2 regions of the Streptomyces sp. NPDC088124 genome follow, and region 1 is predicted to be linked to the other one. Evidence: riboswitches for the same ligand, from Rfam matches in the RefSeq annotation. Region 1 holds a riboswitch; the other holds the start of a gene.
What was found. Region 1 has a riboswitch for glycine ahead of gcvT (glycine cleavage system aminomethyltransferase GcvT). Riboswitches for the same ligand answer to the same signal wherever they lie in the genome.
Positions count from the first base shown of each region.

Region 2: it holds a riboswitch for glycine, as region 1 does, so the genes downstream of both, gcvP (aminomethyl-transferring glycine dehydrogenase) here and gcvT (glycine cleavage system aminomethyltransferase GcvT) in region 1, are expected to answer to the same signal.

Region 1 covers NZ_JBFBJB010000021.1:130,520-134,899, reverse strand. Annotated here, with positions in the region: gene glyA (serine hydroxymethyltransferase) at 1-364, opposite strand, end outside; gene gcvH (glycine cleavage system protein GcvH) at 428-805, opposite strand; gene gcvT (glycine cleavage system aminomethyltransferase GcvT) at 908-2,047, opposite strand; glycine riboswitch at 2,194-2,291, opposite strand; gene AB0P17_RS19310 (AAA family ATPase) at 2,511-3,230, shown strand; gene AB0P17_RS19305 (enhanced serine sensitivity protein SseB) at 3,321-4,055, shown strand; gene AB0P17_RS19300 (enhanced serine sensitivity protein SseB C-terminal domain-containing protein) at 4,337-4,380, shown strand, end outside.
Region 2 covers NZ_JBFBJB010000075.1:32,672-37,051, reverse strand. Annotated here, with positions in the region: gene AB0P17_RS38410 (MerR family transcriptional regulator) at 1-94, shown strand, start outside; gene AB0P17_RS38405 (DNA polymerase IV) at 175-1,740, shown strand; gene AB0P17_RS38400 (PRC-barrel domain-containing protein) at 1,635-2,033, opposite strand; glycine riboswitch at 2,147-2,244, shown strand; gene gcvP (aminomethyl-transferring glycine dehydrogenase) at 2,429-4,380, shown strand, end outside.

The DNA.
Region 1 (4,380 bases):
GACCCATGATCGTGTCGCCGGGGGAGAGCAGCGCGAACATCGCGGCCGCGTTCGCCTGGGCACCCGAGTGCGGCTGTACGTTCGCGTGCTCGGCGCCGAAGAGCGCCTTCACCCGGTCGATGGCGATCTGCTCGACCACGTCGACGTGCTCGCAGCCGCCGTAGTAGCGGCGGCCGGGGTAGCCCTCGGCGTACTTGTTGGTCAGGACGGAGCCCTGGGCCTCCATGACCGCGACCGGCGCGAAGTTCTCCGAGGCGATCATTTCGAGGGTGGACTGCTGGCGGTGGAGTTCGGCGTCGACAGCGGCGGCGACGTCGGGGTCCAGCTCGTGGAGTGAGGCGTTCAGAAGCGACTTCGAAGACATCACGGTCCCTGGGGTGTCTTGGTGCGGGGTCGTCCGGGTGAGCTGCGTCACGTCAGCCCGAGGTCAGTTGCCGGAGAACGTCGTGTATTCCTCGGCGGTGAGCAGGTCCTCCGGCTCCTCCGTGACGCGTACCTTGAACAGCCAGCCGCCCTCGAAGGGCGCGGAGTTCACCAGTGAGGGGTCGTCGACGACGTCCTGGTTCGTCTCGGTGACCTCGCCGGTCACCGGGGCGTACAGATCGCTGACGGACTTGGTGGACTCCAGCTCTCCGCAGGTCTCGCCCGCGGTCACCGTGTCACCGACCTCGGGAAGCTGGGCGTACACGACATCGCCGAGGGCGTTGGCCGCGTACTCCGTGATACCGACCGTCGACACGCCGTCCTCGGCGGCCGTCAGCCACTCGTGCTCCTTGCTGTAGCGAAGCTGCTGGGGGTTGCTCATGACCTGAATTCTCCTGTACGCGAGGGTGTGGTGCGGAACCGCTGTCTTGCGGACCGAGACGGGACGGGCGCGGAGGGCGTCCGTATCACTTCCGGCGCCTGATCACTTCTGGCGCTTGTAGAACGGCAGCGCCACGACCTCGTACGGCTCGTGGGAGCCGCGGATGTCCACGCCGACCCCGGCCGTACCGGGCGCGGCGTGCGCGGCGTCCACGTACGCCATCGCGATGGGCCGGCCCAGGGTCGGCGACGGGGCGCCCGAGGTGACCTCGCCCACGACGGCGCCGTCGGCGACCACCGGGTACCCGGCGCGCGGGACGCGGCGGCCCTCGGCGATCAGGCCGACCAGCTTGCGCGGCGGGGCGGCCGCGGCGCGCTCGGCGGCCGCCGCCAGCGCCTCGCGGCCGACGAAGGCGCCGCCGTTCGAGGTCTTGTCGAACTTCACGACGCGGCCGAGGCCCGCGTCGAACGGGGTCAGGGCGGTGGACAGCTCGTTCCCGTAGAGCGGCATGCCCGCCTCCAGCCGGAGGGTGTCGCGGCAGGAGAGCCCGCAGGGCACCAGGCCCACGCCCGCGCCGGCCTCGGTGAGCGCCTGCCACAGCCGCTCGGCGTGGCGCGGCTCGACGAAGAGCTCGAAGCCGTCCTCGCCGGTGTAGCCGGTCCGCGCGATCAGGGCGGGGACCCCGGCGACGGTGCCGGGCAGGCCCGCGTAGTACTTGAGCCCGTCCAGGTCGGCGTCGGTCAGCGTCTTCAGGATGCCGGGCGACTCCGGGCCCTGGACGGCCAGCAGGGCGTACGCGTCCCGGTCGTCCCGTACGGCGGCGTCGAACCCGGCGGCGCGGGCGGTGAGCGCGTCCAGGACCGTCCCGGCGTTGGAGGCGTTGGCGACGACCATGTACGTGTCCTCGCCGAGGCGGTAGACGATCAGGTCGTCCAGAATCCCGCCGTCCTCCTGGCAGATCATCGTGTACCGGGCGCGGCCCACGGCCACGGCGCCGATGTTGCCGACGAGCGCGTGGTCGAGGAGACGCCCTGCGTCCGGCCCCGTGACGGTGATCTCGCCCATGTGGGAGAGGTCGAAGAGCCCGGCGCGGGTACGGACCGCGGTGTGCTCGTCGCGCTCACTGCCGTAGCGCAGCGGCATGTCCCAGCCCGCGAAGTCGGTCATGGTCGCGCCCAGCGCGCGGTGCGTGGCGTCGAGGGCGGTACGGCGGGGGGTGCTGCTCGGGGGGACATGGCTCATCGGTGTGGCTCCCAGGGCATGACTACGAGGACGATCCTCCCCATCTGTCATCGGAACCTGAGAGGTTCATCACGACCCCGCGTACTGAGGTCATGACTTGCACCTTGGGTGGGGCCGTGACGACACGGCCCGCTTTTCAGATCTGCCTCGTCCGCGCGGTACGGGGCCTGAGAGATTCAAGGGAGGATCTTGCTCCTTCGGCGCCCGGCGCACAGGGCGACCGGGACTCTCCCGCGCGGATTCAAACGGCCGGTATGGAGTTGGCGGGCACATCATCGCACGGGGCGCGGCGACACGGCGCGGCCGGTCGGCACATCTCCGGTACAGGTGAGAGGCTTGCGGGACATTACCAAGTCTTTACACTTCATGGGCAAGAGACATGGGCAGGCCGGACGGGGCGGCCACCGGCCGGGCCGACCGGACCGACCGGGCCGGCACGGACTGAGCTGACAGGGGGACGGCGATGATCTCGCAGGGGTCCGGCGCGTGTGCCACGACCGCGGGCGTGCCCGTACAGCAGGGGGCGGGCGCGCTCGGTGAGGGACCCGTGGGGGTGGTGCCCCCGCCCGCCGGGCCCGCCGTGCGCGACCTGCGGGGGCTGGGGCCGGGCCGGGGGCCCGAGGGGCTGGTCTTCGGCGCCGGGGACCTGGTGGTCGTCTCCGGGCTGCCCGGCAGCGGCAAGTCCACGCTGATCCGGCGGGCCGCCGGGGGCGGCGGCATCGACTCCCAGGACGCGCGGGACCGCTGGGCGCGGCGGATGCCGTCCGTACTGCCCTACGCCGTCTACCGCCCCCTGGTACGGACGGCGCACTACGCGGGGCTGCGGCGTGTGCTGCGCTCGGGCGCGAGCCCCGTCGTGCACGACTGCGGTACGCAGACATGGGTACGGCGCTGGCTCGCCCGGGAGGCCGTCAGACGCGGGCGCCGGCTGCATCTGCTCGTGCTGGACGTGCCGCCGGAGACCGCCCGCGCGGGCCAGCGGGAGCGCGGCCGGGGCGTCTCGGGGTACGCCTTCGCGCGCCACCGCGGCGCGGTCCGCCGGCTGCTCGCGGCGGTGGCGGCGGGCCGGCTCCCGGAGGGGTGCGCCTCGGTGGTGCTGCTCGACCGGGACGCGGCGGGCGGTCTGGAGCGGATCGCGTTCTTAGACGGACCGGTCCTGGGCTCCGCGCCGGGAACGGAGTGACCCGCGCCACGCTCTATTAGGGTGCTGGGTGCCGCGGCAGGTCCCGGGCGGACCGGGCGCCGGGCGTACTGGGTGGAGGGGTAACACGTGGTGAACACTGCATGGCCGGGGAACGAGCTGGAAGAGGTGCTCACCGCCTCGCTCGGCAACGACGCGGCGGGCGGGCGGCTGGTCGAGGTGCTCGGCCGCAGCGAGATCTGGGTACCGCTGCCCAACGGGGGCGGCCCCGACAGTCCCTCGCTCGATCTGCCGACGGTCGAGATCGACGGCGCACCGTACGTCCCGGTGTTCAGCTCGCACCAGCAGTTCCTCCAGTGCGTCGGCGAGCACATGGCGTTCACCGTCGCGCCGGCCCGTGACTTCGCCCGCGGGCTGCCGCCGCAGCTCGGCATCGCGGTCAACCCCGGTGGTGCGGTCGGTGCGCCGCTGCCGCCGCTCGCCGTCGCCGAGCTGTGCCGGGCGGGACGTACCCCGCTCGACGGGCCGGCCAGCGGGGGCCGGGTCAGGCTCTTCGAGCCGGACTGGCAGGAGGACCCGGTCGACTTCCTCTCCGCCGCCGCGGCCGAGTTCGGCGCGGTGGGCACCGTGGCCACCGCCCGGCGCGCGCTCGCCAGCGTCGAGGGCGAGCCGCCGGTGCTCTTCATCGGCGTCCAGCTCTCCTCCTGGGAGGCCGCCGACCGCAACGCGCCGATGGACGCGCTCGGCCGCGCCCTGGGCCGGGTTCCGGTGGCCTGGCCGGTCAACCTCCTGCTGCTGGACCTGACGCAGGACCCGGTCGGCGAGTGGCTGCTGGCGAAGGTCCGGCCCTTCTACGAGCGCGCGTGACCGGAAGGGTACGACCGGCCGGGGCGGGTATGAGCCGTAGTCGCGGGCACGTCTCCGCTCCGGCCACGGCGCACGCGGCCGGAACCAGGCGCCCCGCACCGCCCCGCCTACGCGGCACGCGCACCCGCCGTCAAGTCGGTGTCAGGCCAGCCGCCTAAGCTGGTTTGATGGCTGGACCGGCGTACCGCCCGCGCGGCGGGCGCGCTCCGCGGGTCACGGGGCACCCGGGTGGCGCCGGGGGAGCGGGACGAATGGTGGATCTAAGAGGGGCGGGACCCAGAGTGAGCGCGTCAGGCACCGCGGCGGCCGGGCAGGTCGAGCACAT
Region 2 (4,380 bases), on a different contig from region 1:
GCTCCACGGGGAGCGGATCGACACCGGCGAGACGCTGATCGGGAACAACCCCGCCGACGAACTGGCGCGCAGGCGCCGCGACCGGGCCGTCTGAGCGGCCCCGTCCCGCGGAACGGGGGGCAGGGCGGCAGCGTCCCGGGCCGATTGTCAGTGGCGTGAGGCAGCATCGGTGGTGTGAGAACCGCGCCGACCGTGCTGCATCTGGACATGGATGCCTTCTTCGCCGCCGCAGAGCAGGCGGCGAAGCCCAGTCTGCGTGGAAAACCGGTGGTCGTCGGGGGTTTGGGGCCGCGTGGTGTGGTCTCGACGGCCTCGTACGAAGCGCGGCGGTTCGGGGTGCACTCCGCGATGCCGATGGCCCAGGCACGGCGCCTCGCGCCGAACGCGGCGTATCTCGTGCCGCGCTTCACGCTCTACCGCGCGGTCAGCGAGCAGGTGATGGAGCTGCTGGGCAGGCTCTCGCCGCTGGTGGAGCCGCTCAGCCTGGACGAGGCGTTCGTGGACCTGGAGGCGGGCGGCTCGGCCCATGACACGGCCTCGGCGCTGGCCGCGGGGGAGCGGCTGCGCCGGGACATCAGGGCGCGGACCGGGCTCAGCGGCTCGGTGGGGCTCGCCGGGTCCAAGATGCTCGCGAAGATCGGCTCCGAGCAGGCCAAGCCGGACGGGCTGGTCCTGATAGAGCCCGGCACGGAGCGTGAGCTGCTGGGGCCCATGTCCGTACGGACCCTGCCCGGTGTGGGGCCCGCGACGGGCGAGCATCTGCGGCGGGCCGGCATGACGACGGTCGCCGATCTCGCCGAGGCGGGCGAGGACGAGCTGGTACGGCTGCTGGGCAGAGCGCACGGCACCTCGCTGCACCGGATGGCGCTCGGCCACGACGACCGGCCCGTGGTGTCCGAGCGGGAGGCCAAGTCCGTCTCGGTCGAGGACACCTTCGACACCGATCTCCACGACCGGGTGCGGGTGCGTACGGAGGTGGACCGGCTCGCCGAGCGGTGCGTGCGCCGGCTCCGGGCGTCCGGGCACTCCGGGCGCACGGTCGTCCTCAAGGTGCGCAGGTACGACTTCTCCACCCTGACCCGCTCGGAGACGCTCAGAGGCCCCACGGACGACCCGGGAGTGGTACGGGAGGCGGCCGGGCGCCTCCTGGAGTCCGTGGACACCACAGGGGGCGTACGGCTGCTCGGGGTGGGGGTGACCGGGCTCGCCGACTTCACGCAGGAGGACCTCTTCGCGCAGGCCGCGGCCCGGGAGCGCGCGGCGGAGGAGGAGCCCGGGGCGGCCGCTGCGGCCCCCGGCGGGCCGGAGGAGGGGCAGGGCGACGCCGTGGCCGGCGGCGGGGCGGGGCAGGGAAACTCCCCGGCGCAGGGGGCGGCGGACACGGGGGACGGGCCGCCGTCGCCGGCCGGGACGTCCGGCCCGGCCGGGGAGCGGCGGTTCCCGGCCGGACACGATGTGCGCCACGCTGAGTTCGGGCCGGGCTGGGTGCAGGGCAGCGGGCTGCGGAGGGTCACCGTACGGTTCGAGGAGCCCGGATCCGCACCGGGGTGGGTGCGGACGTTCTGGGCCGACGATCCCGCTCTGGAACTCTCCGAGCCGCTGCCCCTCGTACCCGGGACCGGTCGGTCGCCGGGTCAGTCGTCGTGGCCCGCCAGCCGCCCGAAGTCACGCTCGTTGTCACGGCCGGAGAGGCCCGCGGGCCCCTCCGGGGGTTCCGGGGACGGCAGGGCGAGACCGTAGTGGTGGTAGAGCTGAAGCTCCTGGTCGGGGGAGAGATGGCGACCGACACCGAAATCGGGGGCGTCCTTGATCAACGCGCGTTCGAAAGGGACCCGCAGCCCCTCCTCGGCCAGGGTGCTGGGGGCGAGGGGGACGAAGGCGTCACGGCTGAAGAGTCCGGTGCGCACGGCGGCCCATTCGGGCGTCCCCGTGGCGTCGTCGAGATAGACCTCGTCGACCGTGCCGAACTTACGGCCCTCACGGTCGTAGGCCTTGCGTCCTATCAGGCTGCGCGGATCGATATGGGTCTCCACGGTCCCTCCAGCGGGTCGCAACTGCTCCTGAACACTACGAAAGTGCAGAACCGGTGGGACGGCCACTCGAAAGTTGTCCGGAAGACCCCGCTGGTAGGCTGGCAAGCGGCTGCTGACCCCGTGCGGGAGAGTCCTCCGGTGAGCCCACCGGAGGCGCCGAAGGAGCAAATCCTCCCCGGAATCTCTCAGGCCCCCGTACCGCGCGGACGAGGTCACTCTGGAAAGCAGGGCGGGCGCCGTACCGTACGGCATCCGCTCTCACCGACGGTGAAAGCCGGACCGCCGCACGGCGGGCCGGTGAAGCTCTCAGGTCGAGATGACAGAGGGGGAGGCCGTTTAGGGCACCCGCGCCTTGGTGCCCCCGCAGGTCGTGGCAGACCAGGAGGCCTCCGTACATGAACGCCCACCGCACGCCGCTCGCCCAGCTGGAGCGAGGCACCCCCTTCGAACAGCGCCACATCGGCCCCGACGCGGGGGCGCAGGCGAAGATGCTCGCGCAGGTCGGTTACGGCTCGCTCGACGAGCTGACCGCCGCCGCGGTGCCCGACGCGATCAAGAGCGCGGAGGCCCTCGACCTCCCGGACGCCCGCACCGAGGCCGAGGTCCTCGCCGAGCTGCGCTCCCTCGCCGACCGGAACCAGGTGCTCGCGCCGATGATCGGGCTCGGCTACTACGGCACCTTCACACCGCCGGTGATCCTCCGCAACGTCATGGAGAACCCGGCCTGGTACACCGCGTACACGCCGTACCAGCCCGAGATCTCCCAGGGCCGGCTGGAGGCCCTGCTCAACTTCCAGACCGTCGTGGCCGAGCTGACGGGGCTGCCCACCTCCGGCGCCTCCCTGCTGGACGAGTCCACGGCCGCCGCCGAGGCCATGGCGCTCTCCCGCCGCGTCGGCAAGGTCAAGGGCGGTGTCTTCCTCGTGGACGCCGACACGCTGCCGCAGACGATCGAGGTGATCCGAACCCGCGCCGAGCCGACCGGTGTCGAGGTCGTCGTCACCGACCTCGGCGAGGGCATCCCCGCCGAGGCCGCCGAGCGCGGTGTCTTCGGGGTGCTGCTCCAGTACCCGGGCGCCTCCGGGGCCGTACGGGACATCAGGACCGTGATCGAGCGGGCGCACGACCTCGGCGCGGTCGTCACCGTCGCCGCCGATCTCCTCGCGCTCACGCTCCTCACCCCGCCCGGTGAGCTGGGCGCCGACATCGCGGTCGGCACCACCCAGCGCTTCGGCGTTCCCATGGGCTTCGGCGGACCGCACGCCGGCTTCATGGCCGTGCGCGAGAAGCTCGCGCGCAGCCTGCCGGGACGGCTCGTCGGGGTCTCCGTGGACGCCGACGGCAACAAGGCGTACCGGCTCGCGCTCCAGACCCGCGAGCAGCACATCCGCCGTGAGAAGGCCACCAGCAACATCTGCACCGCACAGGTGCTCCTCGCCGTCATGGCCGGGATGTACGCGGTCTACCACGGCCCCGACGGTCTGCGCGCCATCGCGCGGCGCACGCACCGGTACGCGGCGGTGCTCGCCGCGGGACTGCGCGCCGGCGGGGTGGAGACCGTGCACGACACGTACTTCGACACGCTCACGCTCCGCGTGCCGGGCCGCGCCGCCGAGATCGTCGCCGCCGCGCGGGAGGGCGGCGTCAACCTCCACCAGAGCGACGCCGACCACGTCTCCGTGGCCTGCGACGAGACCACCGGCCGCGCCCAGCTCGCCGCCGTGTGGACCGCCTTCGGCGTCCAGGGCGACATCGAGGCGCTGGACGCGGCCACCGACGACGTACTCCCCGGCCAACTGCTGCGCACCGACGACTATCTGACGCACCCCGTCTTCCACCAGCACCGCTCCGAGACCGCGATGCTGCGCTACCTGCGCCGGCTCGCCGACCGTGACTACGCGCTGGACCGCGGCATGATCCCGCTCGGCTCCTGCACCATGAAGCTGAACGCGACCACCGAGATGGAGCCGGTCACCTGGCCCGAGTTCGGCGCGCTGCACCCCTTCGCCCCGGCCGAGCAGGCCCAGGGGTATCTGACGCTGATCCGCGAGCTGGAGGAGCGGCTCGCCGAGGTCACCGGGTACGACGCGGTCTCCCTCCAGCCCAACGCCGGTTCGCAGGGCGAGCTGGCCGGACTGCTCGCCGTACGGGCGTACCACCGGGCCAACGGCGAGACCGGGCGCACCGTCTGCCTCATCCCGTCCTCCGCGCACGGCACGAACGCGGCGAGCGCGGTCATGGCCGGGATGCGGGTCGTCGTCGTCAAGACGCGCGAGGACGGCGACGTCGACGTCGAGGACCTGCGGGCGAAGATCGAGCAGTACGGCGCGGAGCTGGCCGTCCTGAT